DNA from 2 places in the Vibrio aquimaris genome. Region 1 is predicted to be linked to the other one. Evidence: riboswitches for the same ligand, from Rfam matches in the RefSeq annotation. Region 1 holds a riboswitch; the other holds the start of a gene.
The links. A riboswitch is a leader RNA that binds a small molecule or an ion and turns the genes downstream of it on or off. The one in region 1 is predicted to bind FMN.

Region 1 (15,699 bases):
CATTACCTCCCAGCATCGATTTATAACCGGTTGTAATATCTTCTACTGAGCCCGCTAGTAAATTTAAAATAAGGTTTTCATTAATTATCAGTATCGACATAAACTGAATAAAGGCACTAGGTTATGTCGCTATACGATATCTTAAAATCTAAGAAAAACAAAAACTTTGTGGTCCTATCTCACAATTTCATCATGAATTGTTATCTGCGTTGCAGACCAGCGAGTGATTTCGTATAAATAAACATCACAAACATAAGTATTAGAATCTATACACTAATTAAATCATGTTGAACTCGTTTAATTATCTTGTATTTAAAACCCACAACATGATCAAAATTCATACAGAAACCTCGAGGTAGATTTTATGGTGTATTAATCAGGGTTACTAATGTGAAGCTTTGAACAAGGGTTAGACTTCAATGCCTTTATAAATAAAGTTTTTAAGTGTTCAGGTGTACTCTATTGGTATTTGACAAATTATACTCCATTTGACGAGCGACTTTTTTCGCAAACGATAAACCATATTGCGTAGCGACTAGGTGTAAACTCATATCAATACCAGCGGAAACTCCACCTGACGTTATGTACTTTCCCAATCGTACCCAGCGCTTATCTCTGACAACATTCAAATCAGGAAATTGAACGCATAAATCCTCAATATCTTCCCAATGAGTTGTAACAGTTAGCTCATTTGGTAAGCCTGCTTTTGCTAAAAGAAAAACGCCTGTACAAATAGACGCAACCAGTTCAGCATAATCGGCTGCAAGAGCTAACCAGCTTATGATATCAGCCTTCATCATTTCATTTTGGTGCAGGCCTCGAACAACAACTAACCAATCTATTTTAGGATGATTTTGTAATGAATAGTGTACTAACACTTTAAAGCCACCACGAGCGAAAACTGGTTTATCGCTCTCAGAAATCATAAATACATTAATATCCTCGGCTCCTAGGCGCTTTGCTGTGCTAAAGACTTCAAATGGTCCAGAAAAATCCAATACTTCTGCATGATCATAAATATAGATACCAATATTCATTGTGCCTCCATGCACCACTCTTAATACTACACAGCTCCCTAAGTGATAAAAATTGAAATTACGAAATAAGAAGCATTTATTTTATGGACGTTATCCCATAAAACCATAACGTTAGATGATAGCATTACACCTACCACAGAATGAAAAATTCTAATGAAGTTATCAAGTATAGCTCTGAATTCTGCGCTACTTGACCAGCCAGACCTACCAAGAGCCGACCAGCCGTTAAATATAAGACGCATCAGCCAGTTATCCAATGATACAAGCCTTCCATCGAATACACGTCATTTACCGACATTATTAATGATGGAGATCCGTCAGGCTGGAGACCGAATGAATGCCATTAGAGCTGGGTTTGAAGATAAAAACCCTTATGTAGCAGCTCCAAAATCTCAGATAGTTCGAGCGCTTACTTCCTCAGAGCCTCCTTCACGATACCTATCTGTAGATGATATAAAGCGAGTTGGGACAAGCAAGATATTCAGCCTCGACCAATTAAGCTTACAAAAAATACATCCTGCCCATGCAGAAAACCTTAATGGCTTTCAGAAGGCCACAAGTTTACTTCAAAATAAACCTGTAAAACTACCTAGCACAGATGCAAAGCACACTGTCAATATCAATGCTTATCTTGCCAACAGACTTCCATCAGGACTAGTTGATCTCATCAGCAAACACGGTGCAGAGTTTTTTCTTTTTAACTCCAGTGATCAAGACGTAGCCAACCACTATAAAAGCCAAGGTTTTGACACATGCTTTAAGGTATCTTCTCCCACTTCAACTCACTTCTATCTTTTAAACAACCATCAGACAAATGAAAACAAAATAATAGTATCTGGAATAGGCTCTCATACACGCCTTGAACATCAGATACTTCAATTCCACTTCTCGGGAATTGATGTCGCAACCAAGCTAACCTCCATTGGCAGTATTGACGCACTGAAAGCTTCATCGATAAAAAGTTTAAAGTCTCAGTTAGCTCAAATTCAAGCAGACGAAAAAATTCTCTATATCGGTGCTCGCTGGAAAGTCATGGAATCGATCGCCAACCAAATCTTTAGCCTTTCGGGTGAACATGAGGGTGAAGGATACAAAAAGCTCAACCCACACAATCACAAAATCGGCCCCTTTACTTTTGATGAAGTCACTATCACAAACAATGGCAAGACAGTATCAATTGCGGCGTTGAGAATGCCCAATGGCGAGTTATCTTACGACGCGGTTAAGACATTTGCCGAATCAGGTTTTAACAAAATCGTGATGTGTGGTGCGGGTGGCCGAATTACTGGCGATGCACAGATAGGTGATTATATCCACCTAAATCATTCATCTTACCAAGGTAATGTTGTGAATTTGAGCAATACCGAAGTCCTGATACCCACTAAATTTTCACGCATCAATACAACTGCTTGTTCTAACACCACTGTCGATTCACCGCTCATTGAAACAAAGTCTTGGCTCGCACAACAACAAGAGAAAAAAGTAGCAACGGTCGATGTAGAAACGGCGCATATATTCAATGCAGTTAATGATAGCCCCTGCTCTGTCACTATCATACCCGGGATATTTGTATCGGATATCGTTGGCGAACATCCTCTTGAAGATAAAATCAGTGGTAATGGTGCAGATAAACACATCGATGAATTTGTAAGAGTCACATGGAATGCGCTGCTCCGAGCCCCAAACTAACAACATTTCTATCATCCAGCACGACAATACCTAAGGCAATCCAGAATAACGATTTTTTATTGATAGATTAGTATTTTTAATGAAAGTTTTTCATTAAGCTTTAGGTCTTTGTTCTCATGCTAATTAAGAGAAAAAAGATTTTATGCATGCTGTAAAGAACAATACAAAGACTGACAATATTGGTTACCTTGTTGGCGTTTTCGGCGTAGCACTCGTGCTGATTTGGATCGGTATTTATAAATTTACGCCGACCGAAGCCAAGCTGATTCAACCTTTAGTCGAAAATCATTTCGCGATGAATTGGCTTTATGACCTTTTTTCTATTCAAGCGGTGTCTAATCTGATAGGGGCAGCAGAAATTATTGTCGCCATTGGGCTTATTGTGGGCATTAAAAAGCCGAAGATTGCGTTTTATTCTGGTATCGCTGCGGCAGCTATCTTCATCACAACATTAAGCTTTTTGCTCACAACGCCTAATACTTGGAAAGTCTCGGATGGTGTATTAGTCACCAACTTTTTCTTAGTAAAAGATATTTTGTTCCTTGCCGTATCGATAAGCATTATTGAAAGAAATAAGCCAAGCAACTAACCCAAAGAAGGAGCCATGAAGATAGTATCTTTTTGGCTCCTGAGAAAGGATACCTAAAATAAGTAAACCTTAAGCTGAATGACGTTCTAATTGCGTTCGATACAAGGCGATATCTTCAACAGTCAACACTGGCATATTATGTTTTTGGGCAAATAAAACAACTTCAGGCGTTTTCGCCATAGAACCATCAGGATTGCTGAGCTCACACAGAACGCCTGAAGGATGAAGACCAGCCAATGTCATTAGATCAACTGTGCCTTCTGTATGCCCTCGTCTCGAAAACACACCTCCACTGCGAGCGCGCAAAGGGAAAACATGTCCCGGACGAGCGAGGTCATCTGGAGTCGCGGTTTCTGCTATCGCTGTCTTTACCGTTGTGACTCGATCTTTGGCTGAAACACCAGTAGTCACACCGACTTTCGCTTCAATACTTACAGTAAAAGCCGTTTGGTTTACACTGCTATTTTTTTCAACCATCGGCGGTAAATCCAGCTTATTAGCATCAGAGTCTGTCAAACATAAACAAACAATACCGCTACATTCTCGTATCATTAACGCCATCTGCTGAGCAGTCAGATACTGCGCTGAATATATTAAATCACCCTCATTTTCACGAGACTCATCATCAAGAAGCAAAATACCACGCCCTTCTTGAAGAGCAGCAATCGCTTTATCTACGCGAGTAATAGGTTCACCGAAATCGGCAAGGATAGATGTCTGATTCATGGTTTTCTCCAACTTATTAAGACCAGAACCAGGGCAATGGGAGTTATAAAACAACACACACTTATAGGTGCCGTATAAAATACAGCAGCAAGTCCTCTATGTGCTTCAATTCTCTCTCATCCGGACTTTAACCGTCGGCTCTGGAGTCTCACCAGATCTGCTGTCCTCGAAAACTCGAGCGCTCGCGGGCTTTTCTTGTTTTGAATTTACCGCCGGTGGGGAATTTCACCCCGCCCTGAGAATAACTTACAACTTAACATTGTAAACGCCGATATGTTATAAAAAGGGATCAAAAATGAATAGGACTAATATCAAATAACTCAACATCTATCTGTGATGAGTTATCGATAACCTTTAAACAATCGCACACCAATTTTCGCCTTGGGTGGGATAGGCACTTTCAAGCGCATACAGTCAGAAATCGAAATGTCCTATCTATCGTTCGATTAGGTATGGATGTCCTCAGGCGACCAGACTACGAGATTACTACTCAACACCCCTTAGCAGCGGCCATAGCTCTAGCTGAGCAGCTCTTAAAAGATGGCTATGCACTGGAGGATTCATGAGGGGATCCCCCAGAACTTAGTATTCTTTTTAATGATGGAATAATAAAAAACCTGCCTTGTGGCAGGTTTCTTTATTATAATGAATAAGTCTGGTTAATCTCTAAGAGAAGCACCAAATTTTTCGGCAACATGAGCAACGATAGCATCAACTGCGCCTGCAATATCCGAGTCTTCCAACGTACGTTCTACTGATTGTAGGCTTAGGGCAATGGCAAGGCTCTTCTTACCTTCCTCTACCCCTTTACCAAGGTAAACATCAAACAAGCGAGCATCTGTGAGGAATTCTCCTCCTTTTTCGAGGCACGCTGCAACGATATCACCAGATGCAATTTCTTCTTCGACAACCAGTGCAATATCACGACGGTTTGAAGGGAACTTAGAAAGCTGTACTGCTTCTGGGATCACCTTAGTGTTGATAGCAGACCACTCGATTTCGAACACAATGGTGCGACCATTTAAGCCAAACTTACGCTCAAGTTCGGGGTGTACAGTGCCCATTACGCCGACTTCTTTTCCATCAACCATGATTGCCGCCGATTGGCCTGGATGCAATGCCGGATGCTTTACCGTAGCAAAAGAGTAGGCTTTCTCATTCGCAGACAGTTCAAGAATGGCTTCAAGATCGCCTTTCAAATCGAAGAAATCAACCGTGTTAGTTTCTATATCCCAATGCTCTTCACTGCGAGCACCAGCAATCACACCAGCCAGCATAGGCTCTTGGCGCATGCCGTTTTCTGCAGACTCACAAGGGATAAAACGCAAGCCGTACTCGAACAAACGAACACGTGGTTGCTGACGTTTTTGATTGTGAACAACAGTGTTGAGAAGACCTTGAATCAAACCCAGACGCATCGCTGACATATCAGCAGAAATTGGGAAAGGTAAGATTAAAGGCTCAACATCTGGAACAATCAGTTTTTGCTGCTCTGGCTCAACAAAGCTATAGGTGATAGCTTCTTGGAAACCGCGATCTACAAGCAAGTTACGAACACGTTTGAGTGGAATATTCGCTTCTACATGATCGTGCATTTTTAGATCAGCGGCTGGGCTTTGATTTGGAATATTGTCATACCCATAGATACGACCAACTTCTTCAATCAAATCTTGCTCGATAGCAATATCAAAGCGCCACGTTGGCGCAGTTGCTGTCCAGCCGGCTTCGATTGTCGCAACCTGCATACCCAAACGCTCTAAAATCTCAACCACATCTGCATCAGCAATATGATGGCCAAGTAGGCGATCGAGTTTAGTGCGGCGTAATGCAACGGTATTCGGTGTTGGCAAATCGCTGGCTGATTCAACAGCAACAACAGGAGCTACTTCACCGCCACAGATTTCAACCAGCAACTCTGTCGCTCGCTCCATCGCACTTGCTTGCAATGCGTAATCGACACCACGCTCAAAGCGCATTGATGAGTCTGTGTGTAAACCGTAACTGCGAGCACGACCACGAATATGATCAGGTGCGAAGAAGGCACATTCTAGCAACACATCTTGGGTTTTAGACGTTACACCAGAGTCCTGACCACCAAAAATTCCCGCAATACCGAGTGCCTTATTGTGATCAGCAATAACCAATGTATCTGCATTCAATTCCGCTTCACTGCCATCAAGAAGTGTCAGTTTTTCACCCTGCTCTGCCATACGAACCACGATGCCACCGTCGATTTTGTTCAAATCGAAAGCATGCATTGGTTGGCCTTGCTCTAGCAAGATGTAGTTCGTAATATCAACCACTGGATCAATAGATCGAATACCACAGCGACGCAGTTTCTCTTGCATCCAAAGCGGCGTTTGGGCTTTAACGTTGACATTTTTAACCACGCGGCCAAGGTAGCGAGGACATGCTGCTGGCGCTTTAACCTCAATAGAAACCGTATCGTCGATAGCAGGAGCCACTGGAGTTATTGCTGGCTCAGTGACGTCTGCACGGTTAAGTACACCGACCTCACGAGCAAGACCACGAATGCTAAAGCAATCAGCTCGGTTTGCCGTCAGATCAACATCGACAGTCACATCATCTAGACCCAAGAATTGACGAAAGTCTGTCCCGACGACTGCGTCTTCCACAAGCTCCATGATGCCATCTGATTCAACATCAATACCAAGTTCTGTAAATGAACAAAGCATGCCATGAGAAGGCTGACCACGTAGTTTTGCTTTCTTAATTTTAAAATCGCCCGGTAGCACTGCACCGACCGTTGCGACAGCAACTTTTAGGCCCTGACGGCAGTTTGGTGCACCGCAGACAATATCAAGTAAGTCAGCTTCGCCAACATCCACTTTGGTCACTCGCAATTTGTCTGCATCAGGGTGTTGACCACATTCAACAACATGACCAACTTTAACGCCTGTAAAAGAGCCAGCGACAGGCAAAACATCGTCAACTTCAAGGCCTGCCATAGTAATTTGGTGAGTCAACTCATCTGTTGAAACCGAAGGGTTTACCCACTCACGAAGCCAAGTTTCGCTATATTTCATAGTGATGGTTCCCCTAGATTACTTGAACTGTTTTAAGAAACGCAGATCGTTCTCGAAGAACGCTCTTAAATCGTTTACGCCATAGCGAAGCATAGTTAAACGCTCTACGCCCATACCAAATGCAAAGCCAGAGTATTTTTCCGCATCAATACCCACGCTGCGAAGCACATTTGGGTGAACCATGCCACAACCTAATACTTCTAACCATTTGCCGTTCTTACCTTTCACATCCACTTCTGCTGAAGGCTCTGTGAATGGGAAGTATGAAGGACGAAAACGCACTTCAACTTCTTCTTCAAAGAAGTTACACAGGAAGTCATGGAGAATCCCTTTAAGCTGGGCAAAATTAACGTTTTCATCAACCAACATACCTTCCACTTGGTGGAACATAGGTGTGTGTGTTTGGTCGTAGTCGTTACGATATACGCGCCCAGGAGCAATGAAGCGAAACGGTGGTTGTCCATTTTCCATTGTGCGAATCTGAACACCTGAAGTGTGCGTACGCAGCATAAGATCTGGATTAAAGAAGAAAGTATCATGATCGGTACGCGCAGGATGATCCTCTGCGATATTCAGCGCATCAAAGTTATGAAATGCGTCTTCAATCTCAGGGCCTGATTCGGTATTAAAACCAAGTTCACCAAAGAACTGCTCAATACGCTCAACAGTACGAGTCACTGGGTGCAGACCGCCATTTTCTATGCGGCGACCAGGTAGAGTGACGTCAATCGTCTCTGCTACCAATTTGGCTTCCAGCTCAGCACGCTGCAACGCGTCTTTACGAGCAGCGATCGCTTGCTGGACAACACCTTTCGCTTTGTTGATCTCTTGACCTGCACTGCGGCGCTCTTCTGGTGGCAATTTACCTAGGCTTTGAAGCTGAGCCGTTAGCTCACCTTTTTTACCCAAATACTGAACTCGCACTTCATCGAGTGCGACTAATGAATCTGCTGCGTCAATAGCAGCGTTAGCATTAGCAATAATCTCTTCTAGATGTTGCATCGTTTCCTCATCTACCTATTGGTAGTTTCCATAAGGTTTCCCGATAGGGATTTCAGGCTTCGTAAATAGCCCTACATAGTAACGAAACCGCTGTGTAAATCCAATCTGAAATACGCACTGAGCGGTAATTTAGTCCAAGTTTTTCTCTTGTGGACCATGCTCTGGCGCTACGACATCCTCTAGCAGCAGAAAAACAGGTTTCTGGCAGCAATACTTCATCCGTCATAAAAGCAACAAGTTGTATAAAATAAAAAGCTGTCTAGAGTTGGGTTAGAGGTTCATACTCAGAATCAATAGGGAGGAGTTGCCAGTGATAAGAACAGCATTATGCTTGGTGTTGGCCGCATGGATAAGCTTTGCGCATAGCCAAGGTTACCAAACTCAGAAAATTGCATCTGGCTTTAAAGTACCTTGGGGAATGGTGTTTTCTGATGATAATACATTGCTTGTCACTGAAAGAAATGGCCATATCCTTGCCCTTAATATCAGAACAGGAAACACCTCTAAGCTGATGGATAACCCAACTCACTTGTACGCCGCAGGCCAAGGCGGATGGATGGACATTGCCTCATCTCCATTTGAAAAAAATAAGTTCTATGTCACGTATAGCCAGAAAACTCAAACGGGTTCAGACACAGCATTAGCAAGCTTTCTCTATCAATCTGGAAAACTTTCTCAATTTGAAACCATTTTTACCTCAATTTCTAATTCCGATACTAGGCGACATTACGGTAGTCGCTTAGCTTTTGATAAAGATCATGTCTTTATGAGTATTGGTGACAGAGGAGAAAGACCCAACGGGCAAGATTTTAGCACTCATGCTGGTTCTATCTTACGGCTGAATCCTGATGGCGGCTCAGCCAAGAACAATCCATTTATGTCAATTCCCAACGCGCAAAAAGAGCTGTGGAGCATTGGCCACAGAAACCCACAAGGTTTGTATTATGATGGTAAGTCACAAACCCTTTGGTCAATTGAACATGGACCAAGAGGTGGTGATGAGCTCAATCTTATCAAGAGAGGTGCTAATTATGGCTGGCCAATAACCTCACACGGTAAGGAATATTGGGGACCAATTAATGTTGCTGATGCCACAGAAAAAGAGGGAATAGAGTCACCAATTAAGGTTTATATTCCATCAATTGCTCCTGCAAGCCTGCTACTTTATAGAGGCACCCACTACCCTGAGTTGAATGGAAAACTTCTCGCCCCAGCGCTAAAACTCACGCATATCAATGTTATCACTCTCGATAACACCCAGTCAGCGATTGAAGAAACTCGCATTCTTGAGCATCTCAATGAGCGGATCAGACACGTTATCGTGAGCCCAAAAGATGAGATTATTTTTAGTACCGATCAAGGCAATATATATCGCCTTATTAAAGGCAACTAACTGGTAAGGTAATGAATCAGTTCTTGCTTTAACTCTTTCAACACACCCGGTTTAGGTTGGGTATGTGAAAGGGTGCGCATCCCGTAAATACCCATAACGACAAACTGAGTCAGTTGTGCGGCAGATTTATTTTTGTTTACGTATCCCGCATCTTGAGCCTGACAAATTTTGTTCTCAATCGAGCCATGCCAGTCTTGCAGCATAGAGCTAATGAGCTGCTCGACTTCCGCGTCTTGCTGCGCCAATTCACTCAAAGACTTTTGCAATAAACAATCTTTGATTGCCTCTTTCTCGCACTCTTCAACCACAGAATCTAGGTAACGATTTAAACCATAAAAAACGTTCTCTTGCTCTTTGAACAAGGTTTCAAATTCACGAGATTTGTCATCACGATACTGGCCAAGCGCTGCGATCAACAGCCCACGCTTATTTTCAAACGCGCAATAAATTGAGCCAGGATGTAGTCCTGTTGCGGCTTTTAGGTCCTGCATGCTGGTTTTTGAATACCCTTTACTTACAAAGGCTTCCATTGCAGAACGTAGCACTGTTTCACGATCAAATTCTGCGCTGCGCATCATCACTCACATTTAAATTATCAACAACACCCTACTTTAACGGATTTTGAACAGACATTCAAAAAACATGTTGAATGTTCATTCAAATTAGACTAACTTGAATGAACATTCAAGAAATCACCAAGGAAAAATCATGCAACATTTATTCGAACCAATTAAACTTAATGACGCTATTACCCTTAACAATCGTATTATTATGGCGCCGCTGACCCGCTGCATGGCTGATGCCAACCTTGTCCCCACTGATGACATGGTGAAGTATTATGCGCGCCGCGCGGATACAGGGCTTATCATCAGTGAAGCAACCATCATACGACCTGATGCGCAAGGCTATCCCAATACTCCTGGCATCTACACTCAACAACAAATATTAGGATGGCGCAAAGTGACTGATGCCGTTCACCAAAATGGTGGCAAAATTTTCCTTCAGTTATGGCACACGGGTCGAGTCGCACACCCATATTTCTATGACGCTGATTATGTACTTGCTCCTTCGGCCATCGGTGTTGATGGCACGGTTCCACGCATGCGAGAACTCGAATACATCACACCAAAGCCCGCAAGCCGAGAAGAGATCCTAGAGCTGGTTGAAGATTATCGTCAGGCAGCAATTAATGCGCTTGAAGCTGGGTTTGATGGCGTAGAAATCCATGGAGCCAATGGCTACTTGATTGATCAATTTTTGCACTTTGCCAGCAATCAGCGCGAGGATGAATTTGGTGGAAATGCCGAAAATATGGCTCGATTTGCCTTACAAGTGGTTGACGCAGTATCCGAAGCCATTGGCTCAGAAAGGACCGCGCTTCGTCTCTCACCTGGAGCGTATTTCAATATGGAATCTGACCCAAGGGACAAACAGGTTTTTGACTACTTACTGCAAACTTTAGAAAGCAGAGAATTATGCTATCTGCATGTGGGTATATTCGACGATAATATGACTTTTGATTACTTAGGTGGCAAGGTATCTGACTACATGCGTGCTTATTACAGCAACACCCTAATGGGGGTTGGTGGCTTTACCCCAGAATCGGGCAATGCTGCTTTAGCCGCTGGGAAATTTGATTTATTAGCTATAGGACGTCCACTAATTGCTAACCCCGACTATGTTGCTAAAGTCAAAGCCGGCGAAGCACTTACCGACTACTCGGATGATATGCTCGCACAGCTTGTGTAACACGGTGTAAATACTAGACCATGTAATCACATGGTCTTAAATTTGCTTAACTGTGCAACTCGAACATTCATCTTTTACTGTATGTTAAATTTGGTATACGGCCCTGCAGCTAATTCATTCCCTACTATAGTTAGGTTATTGGTGTCAGTAAGTAGGGTGTATATATGAAGCTGCTATTTGGTTCAATTCTAATATTTTTGTGCCTCTTACCATCCAAAACATGGGCTGTCTCTGAGTCTTCAACACATACTAATAAAAAAGTGACTATTTATTACTACGATCGAGAACCACTCCGTTTTAAAACTAATAGTGACTATGTAACTGGGATACTTATCGACATTAATCGGCTAGTTTTTGAAAATGCAAATATTTCCTTTGACTTCAATAAGCGTCCTTTCAAAAGAATAATGGAAGAACTTAAAAATCCAAGTATCAAAGGATGTATTTCTGGAATCTATAAAACATCTGAGAGAGTGAACGAATATTGGTATAGCGATGAACCCTTATTGATTGAAAAACCTTTCGTTGTTGTAATAAATAATGAAAAAATTTCTGAAATACCCAAAACGCCAACAGTAGCTGAAGTATTTACTTCAGACCTTAAGTTAGGTACATACAGTGGTTTTTCATATGGAGCGTGGTTTGACAAGAAAATGGAAGAGTACAATGTGAATAGGCGCGATGTTAGCTATGTAAAAGACATAAAACTAACCAAAAGCGCACATTTACTCCACCTATTAGCCGAAGGACGCGTGGATTTCGTGCTTATGCCTTATGTAGAAGCAAAATGGATCCTAAACCACAATGAAGGAATATCTAAATACGTCAGTATTGTTAATGTCACTGACTCGCCCGAACAACATTCACGCTACCTTGTTTGCAGTAAATCAATATCTACAACTGAGGCCATGATGATCAATAAATCCCTTGGCCAAACACTAGAATCTACAGAATATAAGAGCATTCTAGATAAATATTATTAGAGTTTAAGGATTCAATTTTTATAGAAAAAACCGCCTATTAGGCGGTTTAATTTTGGAGCGACACACGAGGTTCGAACTCGTGACCTCAACCTTGGCAAGGTTGCGCTCTACCAACTGAGCTAGTGTCGCGTATTAGGTTAGATGGTGCCCCGGGCCGGACTTGAACCGGCACAGCGCGAACGCCGAGGGATTTTAAATCCCTTGTGTCTACCAATTCCACCACCAGGGCACGCAAATCTAAAACTTGCGATGGAGACACCATCATTGATAATGATTGTTGGTCATCACTATCTTAAAATTTGGAGCGACACACGAGGTTCGAACTCGTGACCTCAACCTTGGCAAGGTTGCGCTCTACCAACTGAGCTAGTGTCGCAAATGGAGGCGCGTCCCGGAGTCGAACCGAGGTCCACGGATTTGCAATCCGCTGCATAGCCACTCTGCCAACGCGCCGCCGTAACTCCAATCGTTTCGCTTCTTTGCTGCGTTCCTCTTGGGTACGGGATGCATTCTACGGATTCGAACTAATGAGTCAACACTATTTTTTATTTTTTGAATCGTTTGTCTAATTAAGCGTCAAAAAGCGCTAATTTGGTTAAATTAGTCGCATAAATTCGTTGAATTTAACTAAGTTAGCTGTCGTAAAGTCTATGCGATAACAAAAAAACGGGCCTAAGCCCGTTTTTCAATGGTGTTCCTCATTGAGGAGATCATCTTTAGCAGCAATCAGATATTGAGCCATTGACCAGTAGGTCAGCACAGTAGCAACATATAGGCTAATATAGCCCAGCCATACCATCCAATCATCATATCGCCAAATAAGCACCCACAAGGCAAACATCTGGCTGAGCGTTTTGACTTTGCCCACCCAAGAGACAGCGACACTGGCGCGTTTGCCTATCTCAGCCATCCACTCTCGAAGCGCTGAGATAATGATCTCACGAGCAATCATAGTCACCGCTGGAATCGTCACCCAAATACTATGATAGTGCTCGGTAATTAAAATCAGTGCGCTCGCAACAAGCACTTTATCGGCTACAGGATCGATAAAAGCGCCAAAGCGAGATATCTGTCCAAGCTTGCGTGCGAGCATTCCATCAAGCCAATCGGTGAAACCTGCGACCCAAAACACCATGGCAGCGGCAAAAGGTGCCCAGCTGTAGGGAAGATAAAAAACAACGACAAACACCGGAATAAGAAGAAGTCGTAATAAAGATAAAATGTTTGGGATCGTTAAACGCATATTTATTGAGGCTCTTATCGTTTGCGTATCGTTATTGTTCTGTTCACTGCTTCACAACAGGACTCTATGGTGCGTGATTTTTTCTATTGTTTCAATGCTTGATAAATGTTTTCTGCTAAAGAGATACTAATCCCCGGAACTTTGGCGATTTCTTCCACGCTTGCGCGGCGAAGCTCTTGCAGCCCACCCATAAACTTAAGCAAAGACTGACGACGTTTGGGCCCGACGCCTTCTATACCCTCCAACACACTGGTTTTTCTGGTTTTACCACGTTTTGCTCTGTGACCTGCAATGGCATGATTGTGGCTTTCATCTCGAATGTGTTGCATTAAATGCAGGGCAGATGCGTCGCTTGGTAAGTGGAACTCTTCTCCTTGCGGTGTAATTAACGTCTCTAGACCGGGTTTTCGAGTCACGCCTTTAGCAATACCTATCAGTCGAGGACGCTTTGGCCAATCATGCCAGTAGTTGGAAATAATGTCGACGGCACGATTAAGCTGCCCTTTTCCACCATCAATAAATACAATATCCGGAATTCGTTCCACATCGATTTGTTTCGAGTAACGGCGTTCAAGCACTTGCCCCATGGCGGCATAATCATCGCCACCCGTAATTCCAGTGATATTATAGCGCCGGTATTCCTGTTTCAGCGGCCCTTCTTGGTTAAACACCACACAAGAAGCAATGGTACTTTCACCTTGAGTATGAGAAATATCAAAACATTCCATACGCAAAATACTATCCATATTGAGTAGCTCTCGAAGCGCCTTGAAGCGCTGCGAAATGGTCATTTTATGATTGATTTTGCTGGTCACCGCCGTCAAGGCATTGGTATTAGCCAGTTTTAGATATCGCGCCCTTGGACCAGTTGGATTCATATGAAAATGAATTTTACGCCCTGCGATATCACCTAGCGCTTGTTGCAATGGTTTTGCATCATCAATCAAATCAGCATTAGCAATAATCCTTGCAGGAATAGTACGTGCTTCGTTATGACTCAAGTAGTACTGACTAAGAAAGCTGTAGAAGACTTCTTGCTGGCTTGTATTACTAGGAATTTTGGGAAAATGGCTGCGACTGCCGAGCACTTTCCCTTGGCGAATCATTAAAATATGAATGCACGCGACACCATTTTCTTGAGCAAAGCCAAGCACATCCATATCTTCTTGAGAATCATGAGACACAAACTGCTGCTCTTGGACACGGCGTATCGCCTGTATTTGGTCGCGCAGCTTTGCGGCATCTTCAAATCTAAGTTGTTGGCTCGCCAGCTCCATCTTTTCAACAAGTGTAGAGAGGACTTGCTGATCTTTGCCTTGCAGAAATAATCGAACCAAATGAACTAACTCTGCATAGTCTTTATCTGAGATGATATCACTTACGCAGGGCCCAGCGCAGCGACCTATTTGGTACATCAAACAGGGCCGAGTACGATTACTATATACAGTGTCTTCACACTGTCTCATGGGAAGAATTTTTTGGATCAAATGCAGTGTTTCACGCACCGCTCCTGAATCTGGATAAGGCCCGAAGTACTCTCCCTTGCGTTTCTTTACCCCGCGATGCATAGAGAGTCGAGGGTGTTTGTGGCCACTGATAAATATGTATGGGTAGGATTTATCATCCCTTAGCAACACATTGTATTTGGGCAAGTACTGCTTAATATAGTTGTGCTCTAATATCAGAGCTTCAGTTTCTGTATGAGTGACAGTGACATCAATTTGAGCGATGTTGCTCACTAGCGCGCGAGTTTTTTCACTATCAACTTTGGTACGGAAGTAACTAGAAAGGCGTTTTTTGAGGTCTTTGGCTTTTCCTACATAGATCACAACAGCCTCAGCGTTATACATTCTGTACACGCCGGGCTGATGCGTGACCGTCTTTAAAAAAGAAGCCGAATCAAAAGGGTCGGTCACTACAAAGTCTCAGTATCTAACATTCCATGGCGAATGGCTAAATGGGTCAGCTCAACATCACCATTGATACCGAGCTTGTTAAATAACCGGTATCTGTAGCTGTTCACTGTTTTAGGACTTAAGTTAAGTTGCTCGGATATATCGGTAACTTTTTGTCCTTTGGTGATCATCATCATTATTTGCAACTCACGCTCAGAAAGCTCTGCAAACGGATTCTCTGACGCAGAAGAAAATTGGCTCAACGCCATCTGCTGCGCGATATCAGGAGAGATATAACGCTGACCACTATTTACAATACGTATTGCGTTGACCATTTCATCTGGCC
Region 2 (15,699 bases), on a different replicon from region 1:
TTTCTTATGACCCTAAAAATGTGAGTGCTTCTAAAATATCAGTTACCGTTGATACTACCAGCCTAGACTCTAATCATGCAGAACGAGACAAACATATACGTAGCGGCGATTTCATCAATGCATCAAAGTTCTCCAAAGCGACATTCAAAAGCACAAGTGTTGTCGATAAAGGAGATGGTAAGCTCGAGGTTAATGGCGATTTAAATCTACATGGCGTTACCAAACCAATCACAATAGACGCTCAGTTTATTGGAGCAGGAGCGGATCCATGGGGTGGTGAAAGGGCCGGCTTTGATGGCAAAGTTCGTCTCGAGCTGGCTGATTTTAAAATTCCGGTAGTGGGTTCTTCCAGCTATGTTGACATGGAGCTGCATGTCGAAGGTATCAAAAAGTAACAAACAAGATGCCTCTGATGATTTTGTCAGAGGTATATTTCTATGTATTTCCGTTCGCCATCGTGACAACGCGTTTTAACGTCCACCTAATCAATAATGGTATGCAATCCATCCCTTTCGTCTCGCAGTATGAAACAATAGCAAGTGCAAGGTCAGGTTTCGCAAACTTTTTCAGAACTCTGGTGACCACTTTTTTGGGCGGAATTGGATGATCTAAAGGTATACGGACCATATCTTTAAAAAACGCCTCAAAACCATTGTTATATAAATAATGTTCAATATCTCGATCAGGCAGTTCTGTTAAGCGATGCCTTTCTTGATCATTATCTAATTGAGCTCTAACTGCGGAAGCGTATTTTTTACCTGCGGCATCACCATCGGTGACCACATGCCAATCAATTCCAAATGCTTTTGCTATTTTAACCAAGGACTTTAACCCTGATTGTGCGAACTCGATAATTTGTACACCTTCAGCAGCGAGGTTGTAACCGCATTGATTGGCAAGCTCATTGAATAACCAAACCTCTGTTTCCCCTTCTACTAGAAGCCAGCACCTAGCGAAAAGTGCACCAGAGCGATGGAATCTTATGTGGAATCCAATTCGTCTAAGTTCATCTTTGGAGAAACCTTGAGCGGGAAGGTAAGTGGTAATGGTTCTATCAGACTGCCTCACCAAACGGCGGATACTGTTAAGGGGGACTTGTCCGAGTAGGTCACCGCTATTGGTAGTAAGAATTTTTTGCATTGGCAATAATTGAAGCAGGCTCCAAGCTCTGGCTAAATGGGTCGGGTGAAGTCGACCTTCTGGGTCTTCAAGAATAAGTAATGGTCTAGCACATCGACGTAACTTATTCGGCCCTTTTGCTTGCAAGTAAGCGTTAAGCAAACCCATAAACAATAACCTAGTTTGTTTGCTTTGAGTTTCTTCGACCACTTGAGAAATACTTTTGTTGTTCGGTGAGCTGTTAAAGAAAATGCCATCTCTCTGCTTGCGAAGGTTTTTACGCGTGTTGGATTTGAATGAAAAATAGTGTTCAACCAACACATTCATCGAATTTAAACTGCTTTTCATCTCGCCCTTATTTACGTGGCCAGGAACCGCCATCAAGCGCCGACATGTATTGTTGATTCGCTTTTCGATTCGGTCATTATCATCACCGTTAAAATTTATAGGCCTTTCAAATCTGCGAGAGTCTTTCAGTCTTATAACAGGGTGAAGGGTCATCAGTTCTTGAGCAAGTTTTTCTGAGTGATGTAATGGAAGTGTGTTCCCTTGGTTATCCAGAAATGAGTATCGTGTTTTTACTTCATGCCCATTTCGACTCGCACTCAAACAATAAATGATTTTGTTTGTCCCTTGAGCGTTTTGAATCCATACAGGCCTGACTTTTCGGTAACGACCGGAATTTATTTCTTTTTTGTCAGTAGAAACTAGACTCAATACAATTTGTAGATGTTGTGTTTGAGGATGAGCAACGGAGTAATCGACGTGAAAGTCAGCCATTTCGAACTGATATGGTATGCCCTTCGGTGGTAGTGCAACCGCAAGAGCATCCAGTAGTGATGATTTACCCCAGGTATTTTCTCCAATAAGGGTAGTGAGTTCTTCAAATGCGATGGAAAGTCGCTTGATTCCACGAAAGCCGGAAATTTCTATCCGCTCTAGAAGCATTAACCGATCCCAAGTGAGCTATCCTTCTTATGAGCATAATAGAAAAAGCTCTATGAAGCAGAAGGTTAGTTCACAAAGTTAAAAATATTTATCCCCTTAATCTAGCCATATGTATTTTGTAAACCAATAAAAACATGAAAGTTAATGAATTTGTCATAAGTGTCCATGTATTATGTGTGTGAAAATGAGAGATAAATATGAAATATAAAAAGAATAAGATGTCAAAAATTAGACTTGTGCACATAAATGATACCCATTCACACTTCGAACCTACCTCACTTCAACTATCGATTAGTCTACCAAAGCAAGATATATCACCCTATGTTAGTGCAGGGGGCTTTGCCAGAATAGCCACTCGAAAAAAGCAGCTCGAATCCACTCTTTGTGATTCCAGAGAGATGGTGTTTCTTCATGCGGGTGACTGCTTTCAGGGCACTTTGTATTTTACTTTGTTTAAGGGAGAGGCGAATGCAGAAATGCTTAATGCACTTAACCTTGACGCTATGGCTTTGGGCAATCATGAGTTAGACATGGGTAACCTGCCTGTCGCCAAATTTGTAAAGCAAATTAATTTTCCTTTACTGGCGGGCAATTGGGATCTTTCTGGAGAAATGAGAGACAAAACATACAGGCTCCGAGATAGTGAGAATGTACATTCATTTGATCCTAAAACTCAAACGGCCAGTTGGATTATAAAGTATGTTCAGGAAGAGCCCATCGCTATCTTCTCGTTAGCGATTGATAAAATGTCCGATATATCGAACCCTGACCATGACACGCCCTTTACTGATTCAATACAAACAGCGAAAAATACGGTTGAGGCAATTAAATCTCAGGGAATCAACAAGATAATTTTACTGAGCCATATGGGTTATGAAGCCGACTTTGATTTGGCCGAAAAGGTTGATGGGATAAGTATTATCGTCGGTGGGCATAGCCATCGCTTGCAAGGTGACTTTAGCGCTTTAGGGCTTAAAAAAGACGATGACTATGGAATGGTCGTTAATGATACTTACATTGTTCAAGCAGGTTATCACTCCCTTAGCATGGGACATTGTGATATTGACTTTGATGAGAAGGGTAACGTTATTAAGTTTACCGGAAAAAACGAACTCTTACTCGGTCGGCGTGTTTTCTTGGACGCCAGAATGACGAGTGCAACGGATCAAGCGCCATATAATCTAGCTCGTCAATTTATTGACAATCATCCTAATGTGATTGTTTGTAAGAAAGATCTTAATGTTCAGGCGATTTTGAATAATAGGTACTTACCTCGAGTTCGAGAATTGCAGAACCAAATGATTGCTGTGGCAGGTCGGCCAATGCGTCATGTCAGAGTTCCGGATGAACTTGGTGCAAGTGAATTGGCACCTATTGTTGCTAAGTCTTTTGCTTATTCGATGAGTAAGCTTGGTTATAGTGTGGACTTCGCTATTCATAACGCAGGGGGAGTAAGGAACTCACTGCACCAAGGTAATGTTTCCGTTGCTGATATTGCCGGAAAACTGCTCCCATTTGCCGTCCCTGTTGGTGTTTATAAAGTGAGAGGGAAGGATATTGCCGCGGCACTCGAAGGGGCAATAAACAATGCGCTGAATAATGGAGTTAAGGGGACTGGTGATGGTTCTTATCCATATACACATAACCTTAATTTTAAATATTTAGGCCAAGCACCGATAGGGAAAAGAATTGTTGAACTTCAAATATACACTCCAATCGAAGGCTGGCAACCAATTGATAATAAGAAATATTATTTAGGTACATCCTCAGCTTATACAATGAAAGGCAAGGAAGGGTTCGATGCCTTATTGAATATGGACGGAGAGGAAATTGTTACAGATTGGTCCATGACGGATTGTTTTATTGAGCTACTCAAAGATAATCCGAATGAGCTTAATGCCCCCCAACTGACACAGCAAATTTGGTGGCACAAAGGTTGCTAGTCATCCATTGAGCTAATGTTAACTTGGGGGACCTATGCTAAAGAGAAATTGGTTCGATATCGTGGTTGTAGTCAGCTGGGTAGGAGTTTGGTCAGCGCTGGTTTACTTCATCCCGTCTGGCGGCATATAAATGCCAAAGGTCAGTTTGTGGGGAGGATCTCCCCGCAAACCATTTAATCTCTGTTCGATTTTAACTACGGCAAGATTTCTGCAGCACTTTTCTCTTAAAAATAGATAAATATATCTATTCTATTTTCTTGTTCCAAAATACTTAAATAGTAACACTTCAGTTGTAATAGACATGTCATAATTCGATCATCAGGTTGTAACTCTTAGGTGGGTTAAAAATCACTATTCACAAACTCTTCAATCAACAGTAAGTACCGATTAATTAAAGCTAAAATTTTCAATGTAAACAAAATGTGAACGTAAGATTCTTCGAACTGACAAAGAAACATTCTATGCATAATGTCTATGTTTATCTTCATAATTTTGCAGTTTTAGTGCATTTTATTTTTACTTAATGTTAATGTCTTGTTTCATTAGAAAAACTAATGTCAAGACTGAAAATTTGTCATTTTTTGAACAGCAAATTATTGACTAATATTCACTCATCGAAACAAGTTAACCCAATTTATAGAGAGGAAATCATGGCTCAAGCAATGCACATCGGAACTATTGAAGCACCTATCTCTATGGACAAAAAAACCTATACGGTTTCATTCAAAGGATTGATTGCACACCTATTCGATATTCTTTTTACAGACAATACTCCTCATACGTACTATGCAGGTGATATGTCTGGTCATATTCAAAAAGATATAGGTCTGTATCGATAGCAATAGTAATGCTATCGATAGTGAACTTAAGCGCCAGCAGTAATGTTGGCGTTTTTTAATTTTGGTGAGTTTACTTTTTAGAAATATGCCTGACTGTGGTACTCGTCAGGGAGTCAATACTGCTATTTTTAGTCGTTAGATAGCGTTCAAATTCAGGCAAAAGTGGCCCTAGAGCATCAGTTAATGTATTTCTGATGGTATCGACCACCACTTGAGTCCCTCGTTCAATTTCAATATTGACATAATCTCCGAGAGCTTTTTCTTCAAATGTCGTTTGGCGGCGAGTTTCAGGGATGAGCCAAACCTCAAACCAATTGCTTGATTTATCGACTTCAGAAACTGTAAGGCTAGCACCATTTATCGCTATGTATCCTTTTGGAAAAATATAGGGCTTAAGTGATGGTGGAAGCTCAAGCCTAAGACGGTAATTATCTTCTATTGTTTCAATTTCAGCGACCTTAGTTTTGTCATCAATATGTCCAGAAAGAGGGTGTCCGCCAATTTCTGCCCCATCTTTCGCTGCCCGCTCCACATTTACCTTTGTGCCTGCGTTACAGCTTCCAAGCGTGGTGAGCCGAATACTTGGCAGCATTACATCAAATGAGGCTTTGTTCGGTGGTAGCAGCTTGGTGACGGTTAAGCACACACCATCGACAGCTACACTTGCTCCTATGTCAAGGTCATTGCAAAAGCCTTGTTCAAACTCAATGTCGAAAGTACGGATCCCATTATGATCCTCTATGTCCTGAATGGCGGCGATTGAGGAAATAATTCCAGTAAACATTAGTGCTGCTCCGATTTGATGTTTATGAAGGCATAGAGGCTCTGACAAAGCTTGGTGGCTATGGTTGATAGAACAAGCTTGGAAGCGATGAAATATGCAATTCGACGTATGAACTGAATCTGATTCATGGTGACTCCTAGATAGTTAACCTGAATCAGGGCGATGTGATACAAGAGCCAGCATAGGTCACTCTAATAAGTCAGAGTAAGTGTTGGCTCTTATTCTCTTTCATCCGGACTATAACCGTCGGCTCTGGTTTCTCACCAGATCTGCTGACCTCGAAACATCGAGCGCTCGCGGGCTCATCTCGATGAGATTTACCGCCGGTGGGGAGTTGCACCCCGCCCTGAGAATAGTTGTAAGGTCCAAGTTTGGATTATGGCAGAATAATAGATTTATCCCTAATTGGAAAGTGAGGCTGGTTTAAGGCTATGATTTCTAGCTCTCAATTGGCAAATCGGAATTTGCTCCCCATTCTGTCCAAGAGCCATCGTATACCAATAAGTCACGGTAACCTGCAATTTGAGCGGCAACTAAAACAATAGCGGCGGTGACACCAGAACCACAGCTAAATATATACTTTGCTTTTGCTTGATCAAGAGAGGTGGACAAGATTTGCTTTAGCTCAGTGGGTGATTTGAGCTTATGCCCATCTATTAGTTCAAGAAATGGCTGACATATCGAGTTAGGGATATGTCCAGAACGTAAGCCCACTCTTGGCTCAGCAACTTTTGCCTTAAAGCGCTCTTGAGAACGAGCATCAACGATTTGGCAAGTTGAATCATCTATATGGCTCAACACAAAATTAGAGTCGACAAAATAATTGGAGTTTAGTTGACCAATAAAATTACCTTTTAATGAAATCTTCTCATAAGAAGTCGTTGTTTCGAGACCTGAGTTTTTCCATTCTGTTAGGCCGCCATCGAGTATATACACCTCTTTATGTCCCATTGCTTTAAACATCCACCAAGCTCGCGGTGAAGCGAAGGTGCCGCTGTTGTCGTACACAACGATAATGGAGTCTTGATTTAACCCTAAGTCGCATGCAAGCGTGTTAAAGCGCTCTTCAGTGGGCATCATATGCGGAAGTGACGAGTCAATATCACAAAAGACTTTATCGTAATCGAAACGAATGGCACCCGGGATAATATTTACTTTGTCATTTGTAGGGGCCGATGGGGCTTGGAAATCAATACTTGCGTCGAGGATAGAGAGCTTTCCAGTATTACGCAGTTCGTTTAACTGTTTTGGTGTGATAATGGGTGACATAAATTTCCTTATTTACACTTGGTGAGTTTGTGTTTGGCCGTTTAGAAAATTTAACTACATACAATGCAGCTACTTTGCTTGGATACTTTCAGCTCTTGCCATGACATGGTCATGCCATCCATAAGTAACAACATGCCTTGTTTAGGTTGACCAAAATTTGCGATAAGCTTGATTGCTTCTAGTGCTTGTATTGTACCGATAATACCGACGATAGGCGACATAACGCCTGACTCCACACAGCTCAAATTAGTGTCTCCAAATAGAGAGCTCAGACATTGATAACATGGCTGACATTTATCCTTATAGGTAAAGACACTTATATGTCCTTCCATTCTTATCGCTGCGCCTGATACTAGGGGGACTTTGAGTTTGTAACAAAGTCGGTTGAGCTGGTTTCGAGTATCAAGGTTGTCAGAACAATCAAGGACTAGTGTATGCTGACTAACCTCATACTCTAAATCTGGTTCATCTAATCGCTTGGCTATGGAGTGAATATTTAGGTGAGGGTTCAATTGTTTGAGCGACTCAGTTGCAGAGTTCACTTTGTATTGCCCTTGGTTACTGTCGTGATGCAAGACTTGCCGATGAAGGTTAGACAATTCAACCACATCGTCATCGATAAGCGTTAAACTGCCGATGCCGGCGGCGGCTAAATACTGGCTAGCAGCACACCCTAAACCGCCAAGACCAATAATAAGGACTTTGCTTTGTTTTAACGCCTCTTGCCCCTCAAAATCAAAGCTTTTGAGAGTAATTTGGCGATTATAGCGCAGCATTTCTTGATCAGAGAGAATGGTCAAATCAATTCCTAATAGAGTGAAGGATTAAACAGTTGAATGTTGACAGTGTCACCTATTTCAACATGCCCACGGTCTTGCTCAAGCACTGCAAAGCAATTGGCGAGACTCATAGAACGGAATGCTCCTGAACTTTGATTGCCCGTACTTTCAACAAAGAATTGACCATTTTCAATACTATATATGGCTCTTTGGTAATCTGTGCGTCCGGGAACTTTTCTAAAGGCAGAGCGCGACTCAGCCGGTATCGATTCAGGTGCTTTCCATTGAGAATGTCCTGCTAATTTTGCTAGTAGAGGTTGAACTAAAACGTACATAGTGACGACCGCTGATACCGGATTTCCTGGAAGTCCGCAGAACCATGCGTTTGTTAAAGAGCCGAAAGCGAATGGCTTACCTGGCTTGATCGCCAGTTTCCAAAAATCAATATTTCCGATTTCTGCTAGTATCTGCTTTGTGTAATCTGCTTCACCAACACTGACGCCACCAGAAGTCACGACAACATCAGCCAATGCTTGGGCCTTTTCAAAAGTAGACTTTAGCTCGCTTGGACTATCAGGGATAATACCTAGATCTATGGCCTCACAACCGAAGTTTTCAATCAAAGGTTTTATACCATAGCGGTTGCTATCATATATTTGCCCTGATTGGAGAGGTTCACCCAATGAGACTAATTCGTCACCAGTAGAGAAAAAAGCGACGCGTGGCTTTCGAAAAACATTAACATGGCTAATGCCCAAAGAGGCAATCATAGGGATATCTCGAGCCGTCAATCGAGCGCCTTTGGGCAAAACCAAGTCACCTTGTTTTATATCGTCGCCTTTTGGTCGAATATTGCTTTGTGGCTGGATGTTCGATGCCTCAAAGATAGCGCCTTGGTCTGTCACTTGTGCTTTTTCCTGCATAATGACAGCGTCACAACCCTTAGGAACTGGGGCTCCGGTCATAATTCTCACACAGGTATTTTTCGGCCAAGTCCCGCTAAAAGGTTGCCCAGCATAAGATGTACCGGCCACAGGTAAGGCTTTATTTTGGCCTAAATCCTCAATGCGTACAGCGAATCCATCCATGGCAGAATTTGCAAAAGGTGGGACGAAAATGGGAGAGTTAATATCTTCTGCGAGCACATAGCCAATCGCATCGAGCAACGGGAGTGGTAAGTCTGTTTGAACTGGTTTAATTGATGCTAGCATCTTAGCTATCGCATCATTGATTGGCATTAAGCCAGGCGCGTCACAGCAACCCATCATATCGCCTCTGTATTATTGTTGTTTTGTTACTAATGTCGTTAATGATTATCGTACCATAGATAATGGCAGCTACAATAAAAGCCATTGATAAAATATGGGTGTAATTGTGCAAAAATACGAGTATCCTAGCTTTCCCAAAATCTTACCCATTAGGGTGAGGTTCGTAGCCACTCAGATTGAGTGACTTTTTGGAACAACAGATACCATAGGTTGATGTTAAAACGGCAAACAAACTTTGAGAGGAAGTAGGATGTCAGGTCTGAGTGAATCTGCAAAATTGGTAAAAGAAGCGCTAGAGAACCGTGGGTTAGAGACGCCAATGTTACCAAATCAAATGAACCGAGAAGAGAAAAAAGAAAAAATTCAGCATCATATGCGTGAAATTCTTACTCTATTGGAACTCGACCTTACAGACGATAGTCTTGAAGAAACACCACATCGAATCGCCAAAATGTATGTCGATGAAATTTTCTCTGGTCTGGATTATTCAAATTTTCCTAAAATCACTGTCATTGAGAACAAAATGGACATGAGTGAAATGGTACGTGTTAAAGGTATCACAGTGACCAGTACGTGTGAGCACCACCTCGTTACCATAGACGGACTGGCGACCGTTGCCTATATTCCCCGAGGAAAAATAATCGGCTTATCTAAGATTAACCGTATTGTGAGGTTTTTCGCTCAGCGCCCTCAGGTCCAAGAGCGAATGACCCAGCAGATCTTGGTTGCTCTGCAAACTTTGCTCGAATCTGATGATGTTGCTGTGACTATTGATGCCACTCACTACTGTGTTAAATCACGCGGAGTCATGGATGCAACTAGTGAAACTACGACTACAGCCCTTGGTGGTATTTTCAAGAGCAATCCTGCCACAAGACATGAGTTTTTGCATGGAATACGCTAGGTAATAAACTAAGCCAACTATTTTTATGAGCCGCTTCTTGTATGAAGCGGTTTTTTGCTTTTTACGGTCAGTACCAACAATGGACCTGACCATTCTTAAAGGTTTTTTTATGAGCAACACATTTAAGAGTCTTAACCTAAAAACTGAATTGATTGAGACACTAGATAGTTTAAATTATTTTGAAATGACACCGATACAACAGCAAGCATTACCTATTGTATTGCAGGGGAAAGATGTCATAGGGCAGGGTAAAACTGGTTCGGGGAAAACCGCGACTTTTTCGTTGGGGTTACTCAGTAATCTTAAGGTAAAGCGCTTTCGTGTTCAGTCATTGGTGTTGTGTCCAACTCGTGAATTAGCTGACCAAGTCGCTCAAGAGATTCGCATGCTTGCTCGTGGAATTCACAACATCAAAGTATTAACTTTATGTGGCGGGATGCCCATGGGCCCACAAATTGGTTCTCTTGAACATGGAGCCCATATATTGGTGGGCACCCCAGGGCGAATACTTGATCATTTATCAAAAGGTCGCATCAATTTAGATGAGCTTAACACTCTAGTGTTGGATGAAGCTGATAGAATGTTGGAAATGGGCTTTGAAGAGGCCATTGATGCGATTACTGCACAAGCTCCTAAAACAAGACAGACGCTATTGTTTAGTGCTACTTTTCCCGCCAATATTGAAACATTAGCATCAAAAGTGATGCAAGAACCACAGATGGTCAAAGTTGAGTCAACTCATCAGCTAAGCACTATTGAACAGCAATTTTTTCTACTTGAGACGCTAAAAGAACGTGATGAAGCACTTGAAGCTTTGCTTTTAACCCACAAACCTGAGTCTTCAGTTGTGTTTTGTAATACCAAAAAAGAAGTTCAAAATGTCACCGATGAACTGAATTATCGAGGCTTTAGTGTTACAGAACTTCATGGTGATATGGAGCAACGTGACCGTGAACAAGCGCTGACGATGTTCGCCAATAAAAGTATCTCAATTTTAGTTGCAACGGATGCGGCCGCTCGAGGTCTGGATGTCGATAACTTAGACGCGGTCTTTAACTATGAGTTATCTCGTGATCCAGAGGTTCATGTCCATCGCATTGGGAGAACAGGGCGTGCAGGGGCGAAAGGTATGGCGTTTAGCTTTTTTAGTACCAAAGAGTCGTATCGTGTTGCTCAAATTGACGAGTATATGGACATTGAAATTTCGCCAGTAAATCTACCTGAGAAGCCTATTGAAAAACCTTTCTACCCCAAGATGCAAACTATTCAGATTTTGGGCGGCAAAAAACAAAAAGTTCGAGCTGGTGATATCTTAGGTGCGCTAACTAAGCAAGCGGGGTTGGATGGAAAGAAGATAGGCAAAATAAAAATCTTACCTATGGTTTCATATGTTGCGGTCGAGCATGATCTTGTAAAGCCAGCCCTTAAACAGCTTCAAAACGGAAAAATGAAAGGCCGGGATTTTAAAGCTCGCATCATGAAGTAACGGCACAACCCAATAAGTAATCATTCTATTAACAAAATAAGACTTTCTTATCGAAAGTCTTATTGTCTACTATGAGTAGCTCGTAAAGAAAAAATTAAGCCAGCCTAAACCGGATGGCTTGGCTTATTCGTTTTTAGCTAGCAAATAAATACAGGTACTCGCCATAACCTTGTTGCTCTAATTCTTCCTTGGGAATGAATTTCATTGCTGCTGAGTTCATACAATAACGCAATCCAGTTGGGGCAGGGCCGTCTTTGAATACGTGACCTAAATGAGAGTCCGCAAAGCGACTTCGAACCTCGGTTCTTGGATAAACAAGGTAGTAATCGGTTTTAGTCACTATGTATCCTTCGTTAATCGGCTTGGTAAAGCTTGGCCACCCTGTACCTGATTTGTATTTATCAGTTGAAGAGAATAGCGGCTCGCCAGAGACTATATCAACGTAGATGCCTTCTTGCTTGTTATCCCAATATTCATTATTGAAGGCTTTCTCAGTGCCTTCTTTTTGTGTTACGTAGTACTGTAAACTGGTTAGCTTGTCTTTAATTTCTTTATCCGATGGTTTTTTATACGGCTTCACATTGGCAACGGCGTTATGTTCATCAATCAATTGACGCAGTGTTTTAGGGTTTTTCTCTCTGTCATCACCAAATATATCATTAAGATACTGATCTCGCCCTGAGGCATAGCGATAGTAGTTATAACGAATTTTGTTATGTTTGTAATAGTCTTGGTGGTAGGCTTCTGCCGGCCAGAATTTGGAGAACTTGATCAATTCCGTTTTGAGTGGTTTTTTAAAGATTCCAAGGCTCTCAATTTCATCCATAAAATCTCTCGCAATCTGCTTTTGCTCATTATTATGATAAAAAATCGCTGGACGATATTGAGGGCCTCGGTCTACAAAGGACCCTTTGTTGTCCGTTGGGTCTATGTGACGAAAGAACTGATCGAGCACTTGTTCGTAGCTGACAGTATTTGGGTCAAATTTCACTTCAATGACTTCAATGTGCCCTGATTTACCGGAAGAGACCTGCTTATATGTAGGATTTTCCAGCTCACCACCTGAGTAGCCGGACACTACGTCGATTACACCATTGAGCTTTTCTAGATCAGATTCAGTGCACCAGAAGCAGCCTCCCGCTAGGGTTGCTATTTCATAACCATTTACGTTTTTAGTGTTTACTTCTGTTTTAGCGGCGCCTAAAAATGACGTTAGGGCTGCCATCAGAGCAAGGGCAGAAAGGACTATCTTCGACTTAACTTTCATATCAACCTCTTCGAATACTTTGTCTTTGACTAATAAGAAAGGTGAGAACACAAAAAAATTGCATTTAATATGACTTTTTAACAATACGAGTCGTAGGGTACAAAAAAGGCAACCTAAGGTTGCCTGTATTTGATTGATATTATTGGACTAGCCCAAAGAGGGAAGAACGCCAGTAGTAATCAGGATTTGAGCGGTAATGATCACTAAGCCGACTGACCCACTAATCATAAGTCCTAGATTGCCGCCAATAACCTGATATGTTTGCTGATTGTTTTGACTCACGCGGGCTTTTTTTACCATCAAAACAGGAAGGAAAATGGCGAGAACTGCGAGAGATATGGCCGCGTAACCTAAAGCCATGATAAAACCTTGTGGGTAAAACAGAGCGAAGCCCATAGGTGGCAAGAAGGTGATTGCGCCTATGATAATGCGGTTGGATGACGCTTTCTTTTTGTTGAAGGTATCGCCCAAAAACTCAAATAAGCCTAAGCTAACACCCAAGAACGAAGTCAATAGAGCAAGATCTGCAAACACACCAATAGTCTGGCTTAGGTTTGACTGATGAACTTTGGTTGATAATGTCGCAATAAGTCCACTTAAGCCTTGATTCTCTATCAATGTATCTTGGCTGACTACGCCTAAAGTAACGATTTGCCAAAACACATAAATGATCAATGGAATAGAAGAGCCTATAATGATGGCTTTTCGAAGTGATGGTGTGTTGCCATCTAGGTAATTGACGATCGCAGGTATGCTGCCATGGAAGCCAAAAGAGGTAAAAATAACCGGTATAGCAGCCACAATTAAGCCTTGCTCTATTGGCATGCTAAGGAGATAAGACTCAGTCACGTTTGGGGCGAGAAAGCTCAGTGCTGTGGCCATAGCGATCAGCTTTACAGCAAATAGGACTCGGTTCACCTTATCTACGGTACTCGTGCCTATGGTTACCACTGAAGCTACGATAAAGGTAAATAAAACTGTCGATGAAGTACCGCTTAACTCAAAACCCGTAAAATAAGCTAGGCGTTGACCAAATTGAGCACCACCGCCGGCTATGTAGGCCGCACATAAAGAATAAAACAGAAAAAGCATAGAGAAACTAGCTACCCATTTACCTTTACTTCCCAAAAACTGTTTAGCAAGAGTGTGCAGAGTAGCACTTGAGTCCGCATGCTGGTGCAACTCAACCATTAATAGTGCGGTGTATGACATCAATGCCCAAAGTGCAAACATAATAATCAGTGATGACGAAAACCCTATCCCAGCAGAAGCCAGTGGTAGAGCTAGCATTCCTGCTCCAATGGTCGTCCCGGCAATGATCAAGGTGCTGCCTAGTACTTTTGATTTCTTCATGTATTATTTTCTTTACAGTTATTTATTGTGGGTCTTAACGCTTTTGCACATGACAAACTACGTTTTATATCTTATTGAATAACGCATTTTGTAAAAAAAAGGATTTCATTTCAAGTGTTGTGTACATATTTTTGATCATTGGTGTAATTTATATTTTACATTTTTTTCACGATAAAGTGGAGTTCATCCTGTTCAGGATGATCAAAAACCAATCGATGACTCAAAGCTTCTGAACATCATTTTTTCAAAAAAATGTCATAAAGTTGGTGTAAAACGGTTGGGTAAACTTTATAGTCGAGTTGAGACTTGGAAATAAGTCTTTAGAAACGATGTATACAAGGGAGGTCAGAATGAGCGACCAAATCGTAAACGATGAATGTCTTGAGTTAATAGATGCGATGGAAATAGGTTTTACCTTGTCAGATTATGAGTGGGTAACCGATGAGCTGATAGATGATACGTTAAATTAATCATCTTTTATACATTCATACCAAGAAAGAGCCAGTGCAAAAGCGCTGGCTTTGTGCTTCTATGGTACTTGTCTTTTTATTTTGTAGAAACTGATGAACTATCTTGCCCATTTGCATATCGCATCGTACTGTCAGTCAAGTTTACTGGGTAACTTACTTGGTGATTTCGTCAAAGGTGATCCAGCCTCTCGTTTTACCCCTTCGATAGTGCAAGGTATTAAGTTGCATCGTTATGTGGATAGCATGACGGATGGCCATGACCAAGTTAGAATAGCAAAACAACTATTTCTTGGTAGGCGTAGGCGATTTTCTGGTATTGCTCTTGATATGTTTTGGGACCATTGTCTTGCATTAGAGTGGCAGCAATACCATCAGAGTAATCTGAGCGATTTTTGCCAAAAGGCAGAATATAAAGTTCGTGAAGAGTGTGACCAAGTTCTACCCGAAAGATTTATGGTTGTCACCGAGGCGATGTGGAAAGGCCGATGGTTAGAATCTTACCAAAGCATGGAAAACATACACTTGGCGTTGCAAAGGATGTCAACACGCTCACCTAGAATGGCAGAGCTAGTTTCCTGTTCTGATACGTTAGATCTGCACTATGACTGCTTGAAAAGCATTTTCCATGTTTTATATCCTGAGATACTAAACGCTTCGAAAAGATTTTGATAGAATACTAGTCCCTGTTTTATCCGGAAATCTAACATGCCTTCATTTGACCAATTAGGCTTATCTCCAACTTTAACCAAAACTCTAAACAAATTGGGGTTTAGCACTCCGACACAGATACAAGAGCAAGCAATTCCTGTTGTTATGCAAGGAAAAGACGTGCTTGCTGGAGCGCAAACAGGAACAGGCAAAACAGCGGCTTTCGGGCTGCCAATACTGAATAAAATATTAGACGCTAGTGATGAGCGAGATCGGCAATCTAACGACGTACTGGCTTTGATTGTTGTTCCGACACGAGAGTTGGCGCAGCAAGTATTCGAGAGTCTTACCGCTTATGCCGAGTCAACAAAGATAGAAATTGTCACCGCATATGGTGGAACCAGTATCAATACGCAAACTCGTAATCTTGAATATGGGTGCGATGTCCTTATTGCAACGCCAGGTCGATTACTGGATCATCTGTACTGCAAAAATATAAGCTTAAAAAAAACTAAATACTTGGTACTCGATGAAGCTGATCGTATGTTGGATATGGGCTTTATGCCTGATGTGCAACGTATTCTTAAACAGATAAATGCTAATCGTCAGACTCTATTTTTTT

Region 2: another riboswitch for FMN. It lies ahead of FIV01_RS15960 (riboflavin synthase subunit alpha); the one in region 1 lies ahead of ribB (3,4-dihydroxy-2-butanone-4-phosphate synthase).

Annotation. Positions count from the first base shown of each region.
Region 1 is NZ_CP045350.1:1,352,605-1,368,303, reverse strand. Features, by position in the region: gene FIV01_RS06410 (winged helix-turn-helix domain-containing protein) at 1-16, opposite strand, end outside; gene FIV01_RS06405 (DJ-1/PfpI family protein) at 441-1,037, opposite strand; gene FIV01_RS06400 (hypothetical protein) at 1,191-2,726, shown strand; gene FIV01_RS06395 (DUF417 family protein) at 2,869-3,315, shown strand; gene ribB (3,4-dihydroxy-2-butanone-4-phosphate synthase) at 3,385-4,041, opposite strand; FMN riboswitch at 4,146-4,288, opposite strand; partial or broken gene FIV01_RS20705 (IS4 family transposase) at 4,425-4,607, shown strand; gene pheT (phenylalanine--tRNA ligase subunit beta) at 4,701-7,088, opposite strand; gene pheS (phenylalanine--tRNA ligase subunit alpha) at 7,107-8,090, opposite strand; gene FIV01_RS06375 (PQQ-dependent sugar dehydrogenase) at 8,401-9,483, shown strand; gene FIV01_RS06370 (TetR/AcrR family transcriptional regulator) at 9,480-10,058, opposite strand; gene FIV01_RS06365 (alkene reductase) at 10,192-11,232, shown strand; gene FIV01_RS06360 (substrate-binding periplasmic protein) at 11,397-12,215, shown strand; tRNA gene FIV01_RS06355 (tRNA-Gly) at 12,269-12,344, opposite strand; tRNA gene FIV01_RS06350 (tRNA-Leu) at 12,358-12,444, opposite strand; tRNA gene FIV01_RS06345 (tRNA-Gly) at 12,516-12,591, opposite strand; tRNA gene FIV01_RS06340 (tRNA-Cys) at 12,595-12,668, opposite strand; gene pgsA (CDP-diacylglycerol--glycerol-3-phosphate 3-phosphatidyltransferase) at 12,901-13,458, opposite strand; gene uvrC (excinuclease ABC subunit UvrC) at 13,542-15,374, opposite strand; gene uvrY (UvrY/SirA/GacA family response regulator transcription factor) at 15,374-15,699, opposite strand, start outside.
Region 2 is NZ_CP045351.1:297,000-312,698, reverse strand. Features, by position in the region: gene FIV01_RS15980 (YceI family protein) at 1-395, shown strand, start outside; gene FIV01_RS15975 (ATP-dependent endonuclease) at 436-2,067, opposite strand; gene FIV01_RS15970 (bifunctional metallophosphatase/5'-nucleotidase) at 2,265-4,010, shown strand; gene FIV01_RS15965 (hypothetical protein) at 4,661-4,849, shown strand; gene FIV01_RS15960 (riboflavin synthase subunit alpha) at 4,920-5,633, opposite strand; FMN riboswitch at 5,850-5,991, opposite strand; gene FIV01_RS15955 (sulfurtransferase) at 6,072-6,902, opposite strand; gene moeB (molybdopterin-synthase adenylyltransferase MoeB) at 6,953-7,702, opposite strand; gene moeA (molybdopterin molybdotransferase MoeA) at 7,711-8,946, opposite strand; gene folE (GTP cyclohydrolase I FolE) at 9,200-9,853, shown strand; gene dbpA (ATP-dependent RNA helicase DbpA) at 9,963-11,339, shown strand; gene msrB (peptide-methionine (R)-S-oxide reductase MsrB) at 11,473-12,606, opposite strand; gene FIV01_RS15925 (aromatic amino acid transport family protein) at 12,754-13,959, opposite strand; gene FIV01_RS15920 (acyl carrier protein phosphodiesterase) at 14,523-15,098, shown strand; gene FIV01_RS15915 (DEAD/DEAH box helicase) at 15,135-15,699, shown strand, end outside.